DNA from 4 places in the Planococcus sp. BI3 genome. Region 2 is predicted to be linked to each of the others. Evidence: riboswitches for the same ligand, from Rfam matches in the RefSeq annotation. Region 2 holds a riboswitch; each other region holds the start of a gene.
The links. Region 2 has a riboswitch for cobalamin ahead of AC1MEO_RS03465 (hypothetical protein). Riboswitches for the same ligand answer to the same signal wherever they lie in the genome.
Positions count from the first base shown of each region.

Region 1: it holds a riboswitch for cobalamin, as region 2 does, so the genes downstream of both, cobT (nicotinate-nucleotide--dimethylbenzimidazole phosphoribosyltransferase) here and AC1MEO_RS03465 (hypothetical protein) in region 2, are expected to answer to the same signal.
Region 3: it holds a riboswitch for cobalamin, as region 2 does, so the genes downstream of both, metE (5-methyltetrahydropteroyltriglutamate--homocysteine S-methyltransferase) here and AC1MEO_RS03465 (hypothetical protein) in region 2, are expected to answer to the same signal.
Region 4: it holds a riboswitch for cobalamin, as region 2 does, so the genes downstream of both, AC1MEO_RS14165 (acyl-CoA thioesterase) here and AC1MEO_RS03465 (hypothetical protein) in region 2, are expected to answer to the same signal.

Region 1 covers NZ_CM155266.1:2,914,949-2,919,796, forward strand. Annotated here, with positions in the region: gene AC1MEO_RS14655 (glycine betaine ABC transporter substrate-binding protein) at 1-339, shown strand, start outside; gene AC1MEO_RS14660 (ArsR/SmtB family transcription factor) at 1,112-1,468, shown strand; gene AC1MEO_RS14665 (hypothetical protein) at 1,879-2,289, shown strand; cobalamin riboswitch at 2,428-2,601, shown strand; gene cobT (nicotinate-nucleotide--dimethylbenzimidazole phosphoribosyltransferase) at 2,688-3,737, shown strand; gene AC1MEO_RS14675 (SDR family NAD(P)-dependent oxidoreductase) at 3,969-4,712, shown strand.
Region 2 covers NZ_CM155266.1:687,348-692,195, forward strand. Annotated here, with positions in the region: gene AC1MEO_RS03450 (GGDEF domain-containing protein) at 1-519, shown strand, start outside; gene AC1MEO_RS03455 (cytochrome c oxidase assembly protein) at 682-1,467, shown strand; gene AC1MEO_RS03460 (HNH endonuclease) at 1,835-2,788, shown strand; cobalamin riboswitch at 2,844-3,042, shown strand; gene AC1MEO_RS03465 (hypothetical protein) at 3,210-3,752, shown strand; gene AC1MEO_RS03470 (ABC transporter substrate-binding protein) at 3,755-4,687, shown strand; gene AC1MEO_RS03475 (arylamine N-acetyltransferase family protein) at 4,748-4,848, opposite strand, start outside.
Region 3 covers NZ_CM155266.1:1,778,592-1,783,439, reverse strand. Annotated here, with positions in the region: gene AC1MEO_RS08990 (FMN-dependent NADH-azoreductase) at 489-1,124, shown strand; gene AC1MEO_RS08985 (TetR/AcrR family transcriptional regulator) at 1,261-1,797, shown strand; cobalamin riboswitch at 2,349-2,528, shown strand; gene metE (5-methyltetrahydropteroyltriglutamate--homocysteine S-methyltransferase) at 2,689-4,848, shown strand, end outside.
Region 4 covers NZ_CM155266.1:2,812,346-2,817,193, forward strand. Annotated here, with positions in the region: gene AC1MEO_RS14155 (MFS transporter) at 1-1,237, opposite strand, end outside; gene AC1MEO_RS14160 (PAS domain S-box protein) at 1,477-2,256, shown strand; cobalamin riboswitch at 2,366-2,544, shown strand; gene AC1MEO_RS14165 (acyl-CoA thioesterase) at 2,696-3,181, shown strand; gene AC1MEO_RS14170 (ribonucleoside-diphosphate reductase subunit alpha) at 3,183-4,848, shown strand, end outside.

The sequences.
Region 1 (4,848 bases), 1.7 Mb from region 2:
GGTACAGAAGCAGTGGACGGCACAGAAATTGAGTTGGCTTACGTGGAATGGGATACAGAAGTCGTTTCAACGAACATTGTCGGAAAAGTCTTGGAAGACCAAGGTTTTGACGTGACATTGACGCCACTTGATAACGCAGTGATGTGGCAGGCTGTTTCTGAAGGCCAAGCAGATGGAATGGTAGCTGCATGGTTGCCTGGAACTCACGCTACTCAGTTTGAAACCTATGGCGACAGTGTAGTCGATCTTGGGGTTAACCTTGAAGGCGCTAAAATCGGATTTGTTGTTCCAGCTTATATGGACATCGATTCGATCGAAGATTTAACACCGGCTGAATAAGTAATTCTTATAGCAGGGAATGAACCCCGAATGGCAGGCACTTAATAAGTGTCGCCATTCGGGGTTTTATTTGTTTCTGGTTATCCTTTCCTCCTGCTCGGGATCTGCAACAACCGGCCAATAACAAGACTGCAGACCCCGCTGAAAAAAGTTTCCAAATGTTTAGGGAGAATAGATCTCTATTTATCCCGAAAAAATTCTTGTTGTATCTACTTGGGTAAATGGTCCTTTCTGGAGCAGCTTTTGTTCGATATTCAAACGAACTCAGGCTGCTTTATTTTTATTTGCAAGATCCCTGCTTTTACGGCAATGCCAATGCGGTACTAAATGGCTCAAAGTTAGAGGTGCCCTGCCTTAAGAGTAGGGAATGGAGTGTGAATCTCTAGCGGTACTGTTACTTCCGTAAGGGGAAATAATGGTACTGGACCTACATTTGCAAAAGATGGGCATAGGACGTTTGATGCGATTGAACGTCGAATTTTGTTCGGTTTTGCGACCCGCATCCCATCCAACTTATTTGACAAATTCGAATTAATTATGTATATTTTTTATATTCAAATAGTTGAATATTAAGATGTTAGGAGTTTTAGAAAGAGTAGGCGGCAGCATTTCTTTTTAACCGGCAATTTAAAGAGTATGGCTCGGCGGCTTTTTCAAAAACTTCTGGAGAGGAATCTGGAAATGGAAATAATTCCATATTCCCCCTAGTTCTTAGAGGGGGGGAGATACTTTCAATAACGCAATAATTTTACGAAAAGGAGCTGGATTTGTTTTGAATCTGGAAGTGCAGCAGTTCAAAGCTGATTTTTTTAAAGCCTTGGCCCATCCCTTAAGAATTAAAATACTTGAAATATTATCTGAGGGAGAAAAAAGTGTTAACGAGATCCAAAGCAGGGTCGGGAGTGAAGGGTCAGCCGTTTCCCAACAGCTGATGATATTAAGGAATAAAAATATTGTTTCAGGCACCAAAGACGGAAACCGCGTTATCTATTCGTTAAAAAATCCGATGATTCGCGATTTGCTCCAAGTTGCTCGACAGATATTTAATGATCATCTGGTGAATACCATTTCGATGTTCGATAAGTTTGAGGAAGAAGAAGGAATGGAAAACCAAAAAACAAATAGCTGAAATAAAAATGATGCTTGTCATTGGTCCAACAGATGTTATCAATGCCCAAGTGCTTTATTCGAAAAAAAGAGCTGATATTTCTCACCGGCGAGCGGTTGTCATTCTGCTTTAATTTATTCAGACTATACCACCTGGATTTTGTGGGCAGCATTCATATTATTAAAAAGAAAATCTTTCGAATCCGCCCCTTTTTACTAGACCGAGAATCGAATAAATGGAGAGGCAAAGTGGAAAAGGAATCCACGATTGGTTTGGTTGCTCTGCATACAGATTCCATTAATTCCATCTTTGTTTAATTTCATCAGTTTTATGTTCGTGCGACATTGAAGATAGGAAGCTGCTATTATTTGTACCGTTTGAATTCCATTAATTCGTTCAGGAGTACGATTGGATAAATGGGGAAAGAATAGGTGGCTAAAATGGACTTGTTGCCCAGGCAAGATAATATATCAATTAATGAAATAGATGAATTTGCAATATTATTGGACGGTACCGGGCATATTTTGCTATCCAATGAAAAATGGATGGCTTATTGCCAGGAAGCCGGAGTGTCTGAAACGTTTTGGAAGAATAATATGAATTATATGGAATCGCTGCAGGAAGCCGGCAAAAATGTAGAGCTGCGCAGCGTCAAAGAAGTTCTTGATGGAACGGTGAAGAACTATAGGCAGATGTCGCAAGCAGGCAGCCCTGGAGAACTTTGTTGGTTCTTAATGGAAATCAAGCCCTGTTACATGATAGATGGAACAACTGGAGCGGTAGTGTTGATACAGAAAGTGGACAATGACTCTTTCAAAGAGGAGTCTGAAAAGCTTTATTAGCGTCTGAATGCTATTCTTTTGCTGGCTTATGTAATTCCCATAATAGAAAAAATGGCTTAGGCATTAGGGTTTGCCTTTCCGCTCTTCAAAGCAAGCTTGACTGGCTGAGATTATCCAGTGTAAGCTTAACGAAACATAAATTGAATAACAGTAAGAGGTGCCCTTCGGGGAGAATAGGGAATGGAGTGAAAATCTTCAGCGGTCCCGCCACTGTAATGGGGAGTTTTATGGAAAAGCCACTGGATTTTGTCTGGGAAGGCCTGTAGAATGATGATCCGGAGCCAGGAGACCTGCCTGCTTATGTTCTGCTTATAGATCATGGAAAAGTCTTTAGTTTATTTGTTAACGCAAATAAACTGAGGGCTTTTTCTTTTTATTTTAGAAGGGGGAAGAAAAAGATGGATTTATTACAGCAAACGATCCGGCGTATTGAGGGATTGGATCAGGAAATGATGGAAAAGGCGCGGGAACGGGTGGACAGCCTGATTAAGCCGCCGCATAGCCTCGGAAAGCTGGAAGACCTGGCTGTACAGCTGGCTGGAATATATGGCGCACTGTATCCGGCAGTAGACCAAAAAGCGATTGTGGTGATGGCGTCTGACCATGGAGTGTACGAGGAAGGGATTTCTTCCAATCCTCAAGAAGTGACGTTTGCACAGACGATGTTCATTGCAAAAGGCATAACGGGGGTCGGTGTATTGGCGAAGCCGTCCGGCGCAAAAATTGTCACCGTGGATATCGGTGTAAAAGGAGAATTTCCAAGCGATGCCGGAGTGATCGACCGGAAAATCAAGCAAGGTGCCGGGAATATCGCACAAGGATCTGCGATGACAGGAGAAGAAGCTATCCGATCGCTGGAAGTGGGGATAGAAATCGCAAACGCGGAAATCCTGAAAGGCGCCAATCTGCTGGGGACTGGCGAAATGGGCATCGGCAATACGACGCCAAGTACGGCCATTTTATCTGTTCTGGGCAATATTCCGCCGGAAGAGATAACCGGCAACGGGGCAGGAACGGGCCGCGGCGGAATCGCGCACAAAGCAGCCGTCATCAGGCAAGCGATTGAAACTAACCGCCCGGATAAGCGTGATGCCATTGATGTGCTTGCCAAAGTGGGCGGTTTGGAAATCGGCGGCATGGCAGGTGTCATGATCGGAGCGGCAGCCAACCAGGTGCCGGTTGTGCTGGATGGCTATATTTCCACGGTGGCGGCGCTGCTTGCTGTTTTGATTGAACCGAAAGTGAAAGGCTATCTGATCGCCTCGCATGCAAGCGCTGAACCGGGCGGCAAAAGGGCCAGTGAGCTGCTGGGCATTCGGCCGATGCTGAATATGGACATGTGCCTTGGAGAAGGATCGGGTGCAGCTTTAGCTTTTCCGATTGTAGAAGCGGCCTGCAACATGTTGAAAGAAATGGCGACTTTTTCGGAAGTTGGCCTTGAGATTTGATGGGGGAAAAAGATCGAAACAGTGATTTTCTTGTGAATCCAGAGTTATAAGAAATGATCGCTTCTTGGGAACAATGGTGATTACAAGACTTGATCGATATAATATCTCGAAACTGAGGCATTTTGTTAGAGATAAAAAGAGATCAAGAGTAGACTAGTAATGGAAGCGCTTTTAGAAGCGTGCTTATATCAATCGCTACTAAAAAATAGATTCAAAGAGGAGTTTTTGATAATGGGAAAACTGGAAAACAAAGTCGCACTCATTACCGGTGCAGCACAAGGAATGGGTGCTTCACACGTACGTATGTTTATTGAAGAAGGGGCTAAAGTCGTCATCACGGATATCAATTTAGAAGCGGCCCAAAAACTGGCAGACGAGTTGGGGGACAATGCACTGGCATTGAAACTGGATGTGTCAAAAGCTGACAACTGGAAAGAAGTGTTGGAAACGACGGAAGAAAAATTCGGACCAGTCACGGTATTGGTGAACAATGCCGGCGTCGGCATCTTTAAACTATTGGAAGATTTGACAGAAGCGGACTTTAGATTGACGTTCGAAATTGACGAGCTGGGTGTCTTTTTGGGAATGAAAGCGGTTCTTCCTTATATGAAGAAAGCCGGAGTTGGTTCAATCGTCAATATTTCATCGGTTGATGGGTTGGTCAGTGCCCCAACTGCGATTGCCTATAGTGCTTCAAAACATGCTGTTACCGGAATGACAAAAGGTGCAGCAGCTGAACTTGGCCAATACAACATTCGAGTGAATTCAGTGCATCCGGGCGTTATTGAATCGCCGATGGCTGAACAAGGCGATGTAGCAGAAATCATCAAGAAATTGGAACAGGATATTCCCCTGCGCCGTCGTGCACGAGTGGAAGAAGTTTCGAACCTGGTGATTTACTTGGCATCTGAGGATTCAAGTTATTCAACCGGTTCACAATTCGTTGTGGATGGCGGAATGATTTCAGATCTATAAGCTGCAGATATAATAGCGCGAGCTTAATTTAAAGCAATTCGATTCTAGAGTTTTGAAGACCTTCGACTGTGTCGAAGGTCCTTTTGTATTTTTTACGGGAAATTGACCGAACCGTTGATGGATTTCATGGAAAACC
Region 2 (4,848 bases):
TATTCGAACCAGGATCCCATGACGCAATTGCCCAATATCCGCTTTTTCAGGAACAAAGTTCAAACGCTGGTAGCGCAGCATATCCCTATGGCCATTGTGATGATCGATGTGGATTATTTCAAGACCTATAATGATACCCATGGCCATCAAAAAGGAGATGCAGTACTCCGCTCGATAGGCCAGCTCTTGCGGGACCATACACGGAAAAAAGATTATATCGCCCGTTATGGCGGGGAAGAATTCATCTTTTGCATCACAGACCCTTTGGATGACGCGGAAGCATTGAAGATTGCCGAGCGGGTCCGTGACCGGATCGAGCAGTATCATTTTGAAGGCGAAGAGCAGCAGCCGGAAGGCAAGTTGACCGTTTCGATGGGAATATCCTTGAATTCCTACAATAAAACGCTGGACCAGCTGATCGGGGAAGCAGATCAGGCACTTTACCAATCCAAACGAAATGGAAGAAACAAAGTGACAGCTTTTGTGGAAGCAAAGGAATCAGAAGCAGTGAATGCGTAGAATAAGATTCTTGGAGTCAGACAGCCGCTTTTTTCATTGGAGCGGCTGTTTTTTTTTTAGTAGAATCGGTCCATGATACATAACGGAATGAAGAAGCGGGTAGAGGGGGAAAAGGAAGTGTAATCCGGATTTGCCAGAACGATCAAGAAAGGAGGGGCAGGGATGGAACACAACCTGCCTGTAGGTGTAACCAGTCTGGAGGCAATCGCCGTTGTTTTACTTTTCCTGGCCTTCCTGTTGTATCCGTTGGCCGCTGTTTTGACAAGTTTGCGTTTCAAAACCTGGCCCTTGCATCGCTATTTGTTGTGGAGCCTTGGTCTTTTTGTCACAGCTAACGTCTTTACAGGACCTTTGGCGGAATATGCACATGAAAATTTCATCGGACATATGTGGACGCATCTGCTGCTCGGGATGCTGGCTCCGCTGCTGTTCCTGCTGGCGATGCCGATGACATTGTTATTGAGGTCACTGCCTGTTCAGTTGGCCAGAAGGGTATCTTTTCTCTTGAAAAGTCGGCCATTTCGGCTGTTAAGCCATCCGATTACCGCATTTATCCTGAATATCGGCGGTTTGTATGGGCTGTATATGACCGATTTATATGCGTTTATGCACCAATCCCTGATCGTGTATGCCCTAATTCATCTGCACATATTTCTGGCGGGGTACCTATTCACCGCTTCCATCATCTATATTGATGTAACAAGTCATCGCCTGGGGTATGTGTTCCGGTCAATTGTTCTGATTTTATCGCTGGCGGCGCATAAAATCCTGTCAAAACTCATCTATGCCAATCCGCCGGCTGGTGTGCCGCGAGAACAGGCAGAAACAGGGGCCATGGTGATGTATTACGGCGGGGATTTTATTGAGCTGGCCATTATCGTCATCCTTTGCTGGCAGTGGTATAAAGCCACTGCTCCGCGGAAAAGTGAAATGGCGGAGGAGGTATGACGCTTCCTTCGCTGGTCTGCCTTATGCCTGTCGGAGGTCCGCAGGATGCGGATCATGTAAGCGTTGCGACAGGAAGTCGCGCTTATAGCTTACGTTCCTTTAGCTGGCCGTTTCCGCTTTTCTTTATTGTCCAGCTCCAACGGCCAACTCCTCGGGTCATAAGCCACACTGACTATGCGGCAAAGGGCGCCGCTTCGTCAGCGCGTCTTATGCCTTTCGGAGCTGAACGGCCGTTTCCGCTTTTCTTTTTCCCCGGCAAAATCTCTTGTTTTGGGTTAAACTAGAGGTAAGCGTTTGGATTCGAATAATCTGCTCTACTATATAAGATCAACTGGATTTGAGCATCACCATCATTAGGAGGCAATTCATGAATAGTTTTATTGTTATGCAAGGCGAAACCTATCAGGACGAACGGAATGCAGGGGTTCTTTGGACGCCGCAGATCGACAAATCAGGCATGGTGCCGCATTCCTGGAACCGGATGCAGGAGCTGGAAAAAGGCGATGTCGTTTTTCATTATGTAAAAGGCTCCTTCGTGGCCATCAGCCGCGTGCGGGAAGATGTCCATAAAGGCCTGAAGCCGAAAGATCCGGACGGACAGCAAAGCGGAAACGAAGCCGCCTTTATCGCGCACGCCGCTTACCGCGAATTGGATCAGCCGTTGTCCGTAAAGGACTTCTTTGCGGAAATCGAGCCTTTATTGCCGGTGAAGTATTCGGCATTCCAGGAAGATGCAAGCGGCAATTCAGGTTACCTCTACCCCTGCAATGAAGAGCTGGCGATGAAGTTGCTGGAGCTGATCAGCGCGTTGAATATTTTCACTTTGGAAGTAGAGCAGCTGGAATTATCAATGGAAGTCATCAAAAAAACCGAACACAATCCATTGCTTGGGCTGATTGCCGAAGCGGAACTGGAAATCAAAACAAAAATGCGCAGAGGCAAGGAGCAATTCCGTGAAAGTTTGCTGCCGCAATGGAACGGCGAATGTCCGCTTTGCGGCATTGCGATCGGAGCGGTCCTGAAAGCGACCCACGCCAAGCCATGGAAAGACAGCTCAGACACAGAGCGGCTGGATCCATTCAACGGGATCCTGCTTTGCGCCAATCATTCAGCACTCTATTCGGCAGGCTATATTGCATTCACCGGCGGGGGCAGGCTCCATATTTCGAGCCGGATTGCTGAAGAAGACTATCCGGTCTACAGATTGCGCAAGAGCATGAAAGTACCGGTCTCACCTGAACATGCGCCTTATCTAAGATGGCACAAACGGATTGTTTTTGCAGAACCGAGAAAAGTGAAATTGCTGACAAATCAGGAGTAATAGATTTTTTTATCTGTCTATTTGCGTTTGGAATATGCTACACTGAAAACAAGTGAATAATCATGCAGAAAAAAGGTGCTGATTCGTCAGCATAACAGGGAACCCGGTTAGATTCCGGGGCTGTTTCCGCAACTGTAAGTGCGTATGAAATAAGAAAATGCCACTGTACGGATGACCCAAGTCATCCCAACGGGAAGGTTCTTAGAGTAAATCGATGCACAAGCCAGGAGACCTACCTTTTTTTGAACGTATTTTTACTCTTCGGAAGATAAGGGAATCATACGGCAACGTTTCTATTTTTGACTGCTGAAGTATGTCTCTGAATAGCTATGGCGCCGCCCTCTTTTTGAGGGCGGCTTTTTGCTGTTTTGCGGGAGCGTTCAATGCGGTGATTTTCACCAGACAAAAGCGAGGTGAAAAGATGAAGAGAGACATGCGTTACCTTTGTTACCCATTCATGCGGGAATCTGCATCCACGGTGGATTTTGAGATCAGGACAGATTCATTGACCACGCGCATCGGGGAAGCCCTGGCGCTGACAAAGGAAGTAGCAGCAGTACAGCGGGATCTGCAGCTGCTCCAGCCGGTAGCCTATCATTTAAATGGCTCCGTGCGCGGAAAACTAGCCGTCCAGGAAGAAGATTTGACCGCATTAAGTAGCATGTATGATTATTATGTCAACTCCACTAGGGACAAAATCGGCAACTTCGTTTTGCCCCAAGGGACTCAAGGCGCTTGTGTACTGCATGTCTGCCGTAGTGAGGCGAAGAAATCTGTCCGCGCCCTGCACAAAGTGAGCCTGGAACGGGAAGTTCCGGAAATCCTTTTTGATTACGCCAACCTGTTGGCGAATGTGCTGTTCACCATGGCTGTTTATGTCAACCAGCATCACGGAGTGGAAGAAATTCCATTTGCCAGCAAGTCCTATCCAACCAAACCCAAAAAGAAAGAAGTGGCCAACTAATAATGAAAATTTCCTTATTCAAGTACTTATCCATCGGTGCTGTGGCATTAACTCTTGGCGCATGCCAATCCGAAACGGCTGATACAGAAACAGCAGCCGAAGCTGAAGAACAGACAAACTACGCAGTAACAGATGATTTGGACAAGGAATTGACTTTTGAAAAAGTTCCTGCAACTGTCGTGTCTTTGATTCCAAGCAATACCGAAATCCTCTATGAAATCGGAGCTGGAGACAAAGTCGTAGGCGCCACGGATTACGATAATTACCCGGCGGAGGCAGCCGAAGTGGAGCGTGTTTCCGATTCGGTGGCTTTTAATGCAGAACGCATCATTGAACTGGATCCTGATGTCGTCATCGGCTATTCGACAGGCGCACCAACCGGTTATGAGGATTTAGAAGCAGCTGGAATACAAGTGTTTGTCATCGAGTCGGCCACATCTTTTGAAGACGTCTATGGGGACATCGAGCAGATTTCCACTGTAATGGGGCTTGAAGACAAAGGCGACGCACTGATTGCGTCTATCCAAGAACAGATCGAAGGCGTCCAGGAAAAAGTGGAGGCGGCTGAGACAAAGCAATTGTATTTTGAAATCAGCCCCTCACCGGAAATCTACACGACTGGACAGAACACGTTCCAACAGGAAATTCTGAACCACGCAAATGTGGAGAATCTATTTGGCGATTTGGAAGGATGGCCGCAGATTTCTGAAGAAGAAGTCATCAAACGAAATCCGAAAATCATTGCGACAACCGTTTCATACGTGGAAAATCCAATTGACGAAATCAAAGCCCGTGAAGGGTGGAAGGATATCGAGGCAATTCAAAATGATCAGGTCTTTTTCCTGGATTCCGATATCACTTCCCGTCCCGGTCCGCGAATCGGGGATGCCGTTGAATTAGTGGCTAAAACCGTTTATCCGGAAGCATTCGAATAATAGCAGAAAACCCCGCTCAAACTTGAGCGGGGTTTTCTAATTCATTCAAAGGAGGAGGCATTAGTGGAGCTGTTTTTCAAGCAAATCCTGGTCAATGCCAAATTCCTCTTTCAACACGTTTCTTTTTTCCGCTTCAGACAATTGGGTTTTTTCTTTTCCGC
Region 3 (4,848 bases), 1.1 Mb from region 2:
GCCCGATGAAGAGTTTTGGTGATATCAGCCAGTCGGATAACAATTCAGAGTAGTCTGATCCCAAAAAGTTAGCCAGATAGTGAATGTTTCAGATTGCATAAATAAAAACTTAAACGGCAATTATCTCTGACTATCGTTCGCAAAAGTATATGGGAATTCGCGAACGTTCGCCAAGTGTTTTGATATGTATACGAACGGTTTTTTCGGACCCTTTTCAGCTGTTTTCAAAGCGTTCGTAAAAGTGTACTTTTACGAACAGTTTTTAAAGTTGAAGTAGACAGGTTGAAACAGGCTTGCATGTTCGAAACATTCTTTGACAAAGCATCGAACTGAAATTTATTTTGATTATTCATTTTTTCATCAATACCAACTGAATGTTGGATTTCCGACAATACGGCTAACCTGTTGGTTTGTTCAGATCGCTAGGCGTTCTATACTAAGTTGGACAACAAGTGTTGTAAATCTAACAAGATAAGAGGGAATTACTCATGAACAAAGTGTTATTCATTACCGCAAATCCGAATGACGAAAATCATTCGTATAGTATGGCCGCAGGAAAGGCATTCATTGAAACCTATCAAGAAGCAAACGCAACCGATGAAGTTGTAACGATTGATTTATTTCAGGAGCATGTTCCGCAGTTGGATGCAGATGTGTTTAGCGGCTGGGGGAAACTTCGCGCGGGGCAGCCGGTGGACGCTCTTTCAGCGGAAGAACTGACGAAAGTAGGGCGCCTGGATGAGATTCTGGAGCAATTTATGGCAGCCGATAAGATGATTTTCGTCACGCCGATGTGGAACTTCTCTTTCCCAGCAGTGGTGAAATCCTACATTGATGCTGTAGCTGTCCCTGGAAAAACGTTTAGATATACGGCAACTGGCGCCGTAGGCTTACTTCAAGATAAAAAAGTGTTCCACATTCAAGCTCGTGGCGATTTTTATTCAACAGGCCATTTGGCAGAGGAAGAACTGGGAGATCGGTATTTAAAATTCATCATGAGCTTCATGGGAATTACGGAATACGAAGGCTTATTTATCGAAGGACAGGCGAAAATGCCAGCGAAAGCTGCTGAAATCAAAACAACAGGGATTGAGCGCGCCAAAACGGCCGCAATGAGTTTCTAATCGATTGGAGTTTATCAAGGCAATTCCCGGCGCAGTTTACAGAGCCGTGAATTGCCTGTTTTTTCTGCTATACTGAAAACATTCTTTAAATCCAACAACTGTTGAAAAAGTAATGTTTTGAGAAAGGTGGAGACACATGAAAAAGCAAGACCCTCGGATTCGAAGGACCCGACAAAAGATTATCAATGGTTTTATGGAACTGATTAAACATAAAGAATTCAGTGACATCACCATTGCCGATATTACGCAACAAGCCGAAATTAACCGATCCACGTTTTACTACCATTTTCTGGATAAGTACGATTTGATCGATGCGATTCAAAGTGAAGTGCTGACAAGGGAATTTTTCAAAGAAGTCGCGTTGCAGGAAGTCATGAATGAGCAAACCATCAGACTGTCGCTGGAAGCCATTAAGAGGTCCCGAACCGATTTAGCCCGTCATTGTCAACGTGCCTACGAAGAATTCAAACCGAAAATGGATCATGAGGTAAAACAGCGCTTGACGGAAACCCTGCAAACATTGCTGGATAAGGAACGGGGAGTAAAAGAGGAACACGGGACGCTTGCCACGTTTTGGAGCTGGGGAATTTATGGTGTTGCGATGGCCTATGTAGAGGAGAAGGAAACCTTACAAACCTCGGTCGAACGGTTGACCAAAATCATTTTAAGCTAGTAGATAAAAAACTTTCTATCTATTTTGTATGCTTGCTATCTTCAATTCAATTTCTTTTTGGATTTTCAAACAGTCCTCGTCCTCTTTATAATCAGTTTACATATCATACTGTTATCGGAAGTTGCCATGAAACAACTCACTATATTGCGAAACCCAGCGAGCTTATTGTGCAAGGGCTATTGGATGCTTTAAATCTTACAAAAAGATGATTATTTACTAACTGAATAATCAGTCTTTTAATTATGTTTTTTGATTAAAGCGGAGTATGATAAAGGTAAAAGGAGGAGGAGTCTAAATGGAACCTACTTTCGGTCTTGTGCCCATGCTCATCCTTTCGGCCATTGTCATCGTGCTCATCATGTCCTATTTCATTTTCCATCGCTGGGCAAAATGAGTACATGAACGCAAAAAGCCGCATGCTGCTATGCGGCTTTTTGTGTGATATTTTTGGTTGACCATCCTTTTCGCAAGAGCTTTTAACAACAAAGCCTATCCGTTTTATCGGAAAACTCTATATTTTCTGTCGTTGGTATGCTATAGTTGTCAGAATTACATAACGTGTAAGAGTTGGTGCCAAGCTTAGCCTTGGCTTAAAAGGGAAGAACGGTGAAAATCCGTCGCTGTCCCGCAACTGTAAATCGGAGCGATTCACAAAAACCACTGTCTCAGACGGGAAGGTGTGATGAGCGTTGAAGATGAGCCAGGAGACCTGCCAATTTCTAGTGCGCGCCAAATACCTACGTGGAAATAGGTGGTGACATTCATTTTGCGACAGCAAGTTTTTGCATGCTTTTTAAGCGTCTATTGAACTTGAATGTTAAGCCATTTCCCATACGCGGAGATGGCTTTTTTGTATTTGGCATCTTGTAAATTCTAAAGGAGGAATAGCGGATGAAAACAGTGAGTACAGTCGTAGGTTACCCGTATATCGGAGAGAATCGGGAATGGAAGCGCAGTTTGGAATCGTTTTGGAAAGATGCATTGCCACAAGAGCAATTCCTCGCAGAAATGAAAGCCATTCGCCTGAACAATCTGAAGCGGCAGCAATCGCTTGGATTGGAGTTGTTGACTGTCGGGGATTTCACTCTTTATGACCGCATGCTCGATCACGCCGTCATGTTCGGCTTAGTGCCGACCCGCTATAAATGGACAGGCGATACGGTTGATCTGGAGACGTATTATGCGATGGCCCGCGGAGCGGATGCAGTGGTGGCATGTGAAATGACCAAATGGTTCAATACGAATTACCATTACATCGTTCCTGAATACGAAGGACAGCTTCTTGAGCTGACGCGCAATCACCTGGTGGACTATTTCAGTGAAGCGAAAGAAGAGTTGGGGGTCATCACAAAGCCGACGCTGATTGGGCCATTTACCTTCTTCCAGCTGGTGAAAGGATATGATGCCAAATCGAAAGCCATGTTCCTGCTGCAGCTGTTGCCGCTGTACGCGAAAGTACTTCAGCAGCTCGTCGATGCGGGAGCGGAGTGGATTCAACTGGAAGAGCCTGCATTAACGCTGTCCTTGAATGAAGAAGACATCAAGTTGGTCAAGGAAATCTACACTCAATTGGCGGACGATGTACCGGCTGCGAAAATTATGCTGCAAACCTATTTTGAAGCGCTATCGGCATATGAAGAACTGGCGCAATTGCCTGTAGCGGGAATCGGCCTTGATTTTGTTCAGGGAGCCGAAGAGAATATGGCTGCGATCCGCACCTACGGTTTTCCAAAAAATAAAGTACTGGGAATCGGTGCCGTGAACGGCCGGGATATCTGGCGCGCGAACTTAGCGGAAAAAGCAGTGAATCTTCAAGCCATCTTATCCATCAGCGAGGCAACAGAAGCCTGGATTCAATCCTCCTGCAGCCTTCAGCATGTGCCGGTGACAACGAAACAAGAAACAGCTTTGCCGCCTGTCTTGCAGGATGCGCTGTCATTTGCGGATGAAAAAATTGGGGAACTGACGCAGCTGACCACTTATGTGCGTGAAGGGACATGGTCAGGCAATAAGAACGTATCTGAAAGCATACGTGCGATTGAAGCGTTGGCACGCCACAAAGTTAGAGAAAACACGCAGGTGAAAGAACTTGTCGCGCAAGTGAAACCAGAACATTTTGCACGCCCGATCGCTTTCAACGAACGTCTGGAATTGCAGCAGGAAGCTCTCGAACTGCCGATTTTTCCGACGACGACAATCGGCAGCTTTCCGCAATCGGCTGAAGTCAAGCGGACACGGAGTGCTTGGCGCAAAAAGGAAATCACGGATTCGGCGTATGCGGAATTTGTGAAAAAGGAAACCGCACGCTGGATTGGACTTCAAGATGAAATCGGCTTGGATGTGCTGGTCCATGGGGAATTTGAGCGGACAGACATGGTGGAGTATTTCGGCGAGAAATTGACGGGCTTTGCCTTTACCCAAAAAGCTTGGGTGGTTTCTTACGGCTCGCGTTGTGTGAAGCCCCCGATCATTTACGGCGATGTTGAATGGACTGCCCCGATGACCGTCAAGGAAGTGGTGGAGGCGCAGCAATTGACTTCGAAATACGTGAAAGGAATGCTGACAGGGCCGGTGACGATTTTGAATTGGTCATTTGTTCGGGACGACATTTCACGTGAACAAACAGCCAATCAGATTGCGCTGGCATTGAGAGAAGAAATTGATGTTCTTGAAAAAGCCGGCATCCAAATTATCCAGGTGGACGAACCGGCATTGCGTGAAGGCTTGCCGCTCCGCAAAGAAAACTGGAAGGAATATTTGGACTGGGCCGTGAATGCCTTTAAATTGGCGACATCAGGTGTGGCGAATGAAACGCAGATCCACACCCACATGTGCTATTGCGAGTTCAATGATTTCATTGAGCCGATCCGCGCCCTTGATGCGGACGTCATTTCAATCGAGACCTCAAGAAGCCACGGAGAACTGATTGAATCGCTCAAAAAGAATCCATATGAACTGGGTGTTGGCCTCGGTGTCTATGACATTCATAGCCCGCGAGTCCCAAGCGTGGAGGAAATGCAGGCGATTTTAACAGACAGTTTAGCGGTGATC
Region 4 (4,848 bases), 1.8 Mb from region 2:
CCTGCTTTTGCGGTGGATCTGCCAGCAAAGCTGCCACGATTCCGAAAAGCGGGAAGATCATCAACACCCAGAGGATTTCAGCGTAGCCGCCGAACACATCGAAAGCAATGCCGAGCGGCAGCGGGCCAAGAGCGGATCCCGTGACAACCATGGCCATGGATATGCCGCTGATGCTGCCAATGTGTTTCCGTCCGAAATAATTGGGCCAGACGACCGCCATGACGATGCGTTCAATCCCCATGCTGACGCCCCAAACCAGACCGAACACGATGGCGGCGGCGAGGAAATCAGCTTTCTGCAGGAGAAATAAAGACAGCAATTCACCTATAAAAACGAGTGTCAGCATATACTGCACCTTTACCTTTTCCAGCAGGAGGCCGGTGATGAACGTGACCGGCAATCCGATCAATGCCGTTAAGCTTAAAATCCCAGCTGCGGTTTCAAGCGATAAGGACTTTTCGGAAAAGATGGACACCAAGTGGAAGGTCAAGCCGGTGTTGACGATCCCCGGAATGGCCGCACAGAGCAACAGGAGCCAGAAGGCACGGGTTTTTGAAGCTTCTTTCACCGTCCAGCTAACTTCTTCGATGGGTTTTATTTTGGACTCTTTCTTATATGCATCGCCGTTGTCCGGCAATAAACCCATTTCTTCGGGCGAATTTTGAATGAGGAAAAGGGCAAGCGGCGTAAAGCAGACAATGATGAGGACCCCTAAAATCAGCCACGAACTGCGCCAGCCGAATGCCTCGATCAGCCAAACGTTCAGCAGTGGAAAAGCGGCGGAACTGACCAAGCCGCCGATTGCGGCGATGCTGATGGCGCGGCCTCTTTTTTTGACAAACCATTGAGGGATGAGGGAGCTTGAGATAAGTGCCATGGAACCTTGTCCAAGCAGTCGAATAAAAAAGAAGCCGATGAACAGCATGACCAAGCTTGTCACGAAGCTGTTGAAGAAGCAAGCGACTGCCAGGGCGATGGAAACGGCAACCGCCATTTTCCGCGAACCATTTCGGTCGATCAGGCGTCCGACAAAAAACAGCAGAAAGCCTGCTGTTAATGTGGCTGCCGAGTAGATGCCGGAAACGGTCGAACGGCTCCAGCCGAATTCTTCTATATAATAGTCGATAAAGATGGAATTGGAATAGGTTTGTCCGGGACCAGAGAAAAATTGGGACAAGGCCGCTATCGCGATAATGACCCAGCCGTAGTGAAAAGCATTTCCTGTTAATTGTTTCATCTTGCATCTCCATTAAGCTATAACCTTAGGTTAGTGTATTTCCAAAAAAACAACAAAAAATAGTTCAAATCACAATTTCTTATCATAGCATAATTTTTTGGGTATACAAGACTTGAAACAAAACTGTAAATAATAGAATGATTCAGATATTTCTGAGGAGGACCAGACGCTGAAAGTTTTACTGAAAAAGTGTAAAATGAGGGGAAAGGCAGTTTCGTAGCCAAAAGGAGTGAAAGAAAATGCCAACTGCAACATCAGTCACACAATTGAGCATACTAGAAAAAGAACGAATATATCAGCAGATAGCGGAGTATTCGAATGAGACGACGATTATTCATTCAAATCAGAAAGTCTTGTATATAAATCAGCCAGGAGCAGAATTTCTCAAAGCTGAACAAGCAGCTCTTATTGGTGCGAATGTCGTGGATGTTTTTACTGAAGACTATAAAGAACTGATCACGGAACGCATCCGCACAGGCATGGAAGACCGCACCATCGGAGGATTGATGGAGACGAAAGTAAAACGCTTTAATGGGACTGAAGCAGATGTCGAATTATATTGCTATCCGGTTCAATACGGGGAGACGGTCGCAATCCAGTCGATTATCCGTGATATTAGCGAACAGAAACAAACAGAACGCGACCTGCTGCAATTGAAAAACGAAATATCAACACCCATCGTTCCGATTATTGACGGATTGGCTGTATTGCCGCTTGTAGGGTCGGTCGATGGAGACCGAAGCAATCGGCTGCTCGACATCATTCCGCAAAAAGTTCAAGGGGAGAGCCTGAATTGCCTCATCGTCGACGTATCCGGCATCTACAACATCGACAATGTCGTAGCGGAATTTCTATACAAAATCGATCACATCATGCGCCTGCTCGGCATTCAACTGATTTTCACGGGAATCCGTCCGGAATTGGCTTTGAAAGCAATTGAAGCACGTGTGGACTTCAGCCAATTGACGACCATGGGAACGGTGAAACAGGCGCTCAAACGGTATTTGACCATCAAATAAAACCTTCACTTAACCAGAGGCTTGAGAAATTTCTTGTCAAAGCGCTGAAAGTGATTTATAGTTTATGAATACAAGATTTAGTGATTTTCTAAAATTATTCACTATATATAGTAGAACCAATAACGAAGGTGCCTGAAAAGGCTTAATAGGGAATCCGGTGGAATGCCGGAGCTGTTCCCGCAACTGTAAGTGCTGACGAACTATCGCAATCCACTGTCCAATGGACGGGAAGGAGATAGCAGAGGATGACGCACAAGCCAGGAGACCTGCCTTCGTTATAGTTTATGATCTTCTCCGGGAGCTGAGAGGGATAACGAAGGTATTATGCGTGGAACAGCTGTTTTCTGCTGCTTCCATCCGATATTCTGCGTATCTAACCCCATCCTCCCTGAGAGGATGGGATTTTTTCTTGTACACAAAGATGGAGGATTGATTGCAGATGACAAAACCATTAGCAGCAGGCGTAGCAAGAACCATCCAGACAAGGCTGGTGCTGCCGCCAGACACCAATCATATGGGCACCATTTTCGGCGGCACCGTATTGGCATACATAGATGAGATTGCCGCGATCACAGCCATGAGGCATAGCGGAAAAGCGGTGGTCACGGCATCAATCGACACCGTGAATTTCCTGTCTTCTGCAAAAGTGGGGGACATTCTCATTTTAGAAGGGGTCGTCATTTCAACAGGCCGAACATCGATGGAAGTGTATGTCAAAGCTGAATGCCAGCATATTGAAACCGGTGATAAAAGTTTAACGACTACGGCTATCCTGACGATGGTGGCAGTCGACAGCGAAGGCAAGCCGACGCCAGTAACCGGAGTAATTCCGGAAACGCCAGCCGAAGAAAAACTATTCAAAAGCGCACAGGAACGGAAACAGCGCCGCATGAAAGTGAACGAATACGCAAAGGAGTTGTGCTGATATGAATCTGAAAATCGAAGAAACAGAAATAAATGCAGTGGAAAGAGCGTTGCAACGCGCAACAGAAGTATACGGACTGGATACACGGGAACTGCTGGAACGGGCGGCGAAATTGGCAGGACAGGCAAAAGGAGAACAATCCCTGCTGTATGCGCTGAACCGCATCACCATGGATGAGCCGGATTGGACGTATGTGGCAGCTGAATTGTATGCCGGCGACTTGTATGGAAAAGCTGCAGACAGCCGGAACTTTTCCGCTTCAGAGAAATACGGTGATTTCTATGGCCTTATTAACGAACTTACAAGCATCGGCATTTATTCAGGAGAGCTTTTGGCTGCTTATTCGAAAGAAGAAATCGCTGAACTGGGCACTGAAATCGATCCGGAGCGGGATCTGCTGTTCAATTACATTGGCTTGTTCCTGCTGGCAGACCGCTATTTGGCGAAAGATTATGAAGGGCGCTTGTTCGAACTTCCGCAGGAGCGTTTCCTGGTCATCGCGATGACCTTGATGCAAAACGAGCCGAAAGAGCAGCGGCTGGAACTGGTCAAAGAAGCATACTGGGCCATGAGCCATCTGTATATGACAGTGGCGACACCGACCTTGTCGAATGCCGGCAAGAGCTTCGGCCAATTGTCGTCCTGCTTTATCGATACCGTTGATGATTCATTGGACGGCATTTATTTGAACAACTGGGACATTGCCCGCCTCAGCAAAGACGGGGGCGGCATCGGAATCTATTACGGAAAAGTGCGGGCGTTGGGCTCGGATATCAAAAAGTTCAAGGGCAATTCATCAGGCGTCGTGCCATGGATCCGCCTGGTCAATGATACGGCGGTCAGCGTCGATCAGCTGGGCCAGCGCCAAGGCGCAGTAGCGATTTACCTGGATGTTTTCCATAAAGACATCATGAATGGATTTCTGGACCTGAAGACTAATAATGGCGATGAACGCCGCAAAGCGCATGATATTTTCACCGGCGTGTCGATCCCGGATCTGTTCATGGAACGGCTGCAGGAAAAAGACGAAACAGGCCGCAGCATCGGTGAATGGCATACCTTCTGTCCGCACCAGATCAAGCAGGTGATGGGCTGGAAAGACGAAAACGGCAACGCGCTCGGGCTTGAAGATTTTTACGATGAAACCGATGAGAAATACTTCAGCGACAAATACCAGGAAGCTGTGGATCACCCACTATTGCCGCGCAAAACTTACCGGGCGATGGAGATTATGGCGCGCATCATGGTGTCGCAGCTCGAAACCGGCACGCCGTATATGTTCTACCGGGACGAAGTGAACCGCCAAAACCCGAACAAGCACACCAGAGGAAGAGGGCTGACGTCGATTTACTGTAGTAATTTGTGCACGGAAATTATGCAAAACATGTCAGCTACCACCATCATGAAAGAATACACCGATGAAGACGGCAACCTTGTCATGGTCCGCAAGCCGGGCGATTTTGTTGTCTGCAACCTGTCATCCATCAACTTGCCAAGAGCGTTCAAAGCCGACGTGCTGGAGCGGGTGATACGGGTCCAGGTGCGTATGCTGGATAACGTCATCGACTTGAATACCATTTCCGTCGGGCAGGCCGATGCGACCAATAAAAAATATCGTGGGGTGGGCGTTGGAACTTTCGGTTGGCACCACCTCCTGGCGCTTGAAG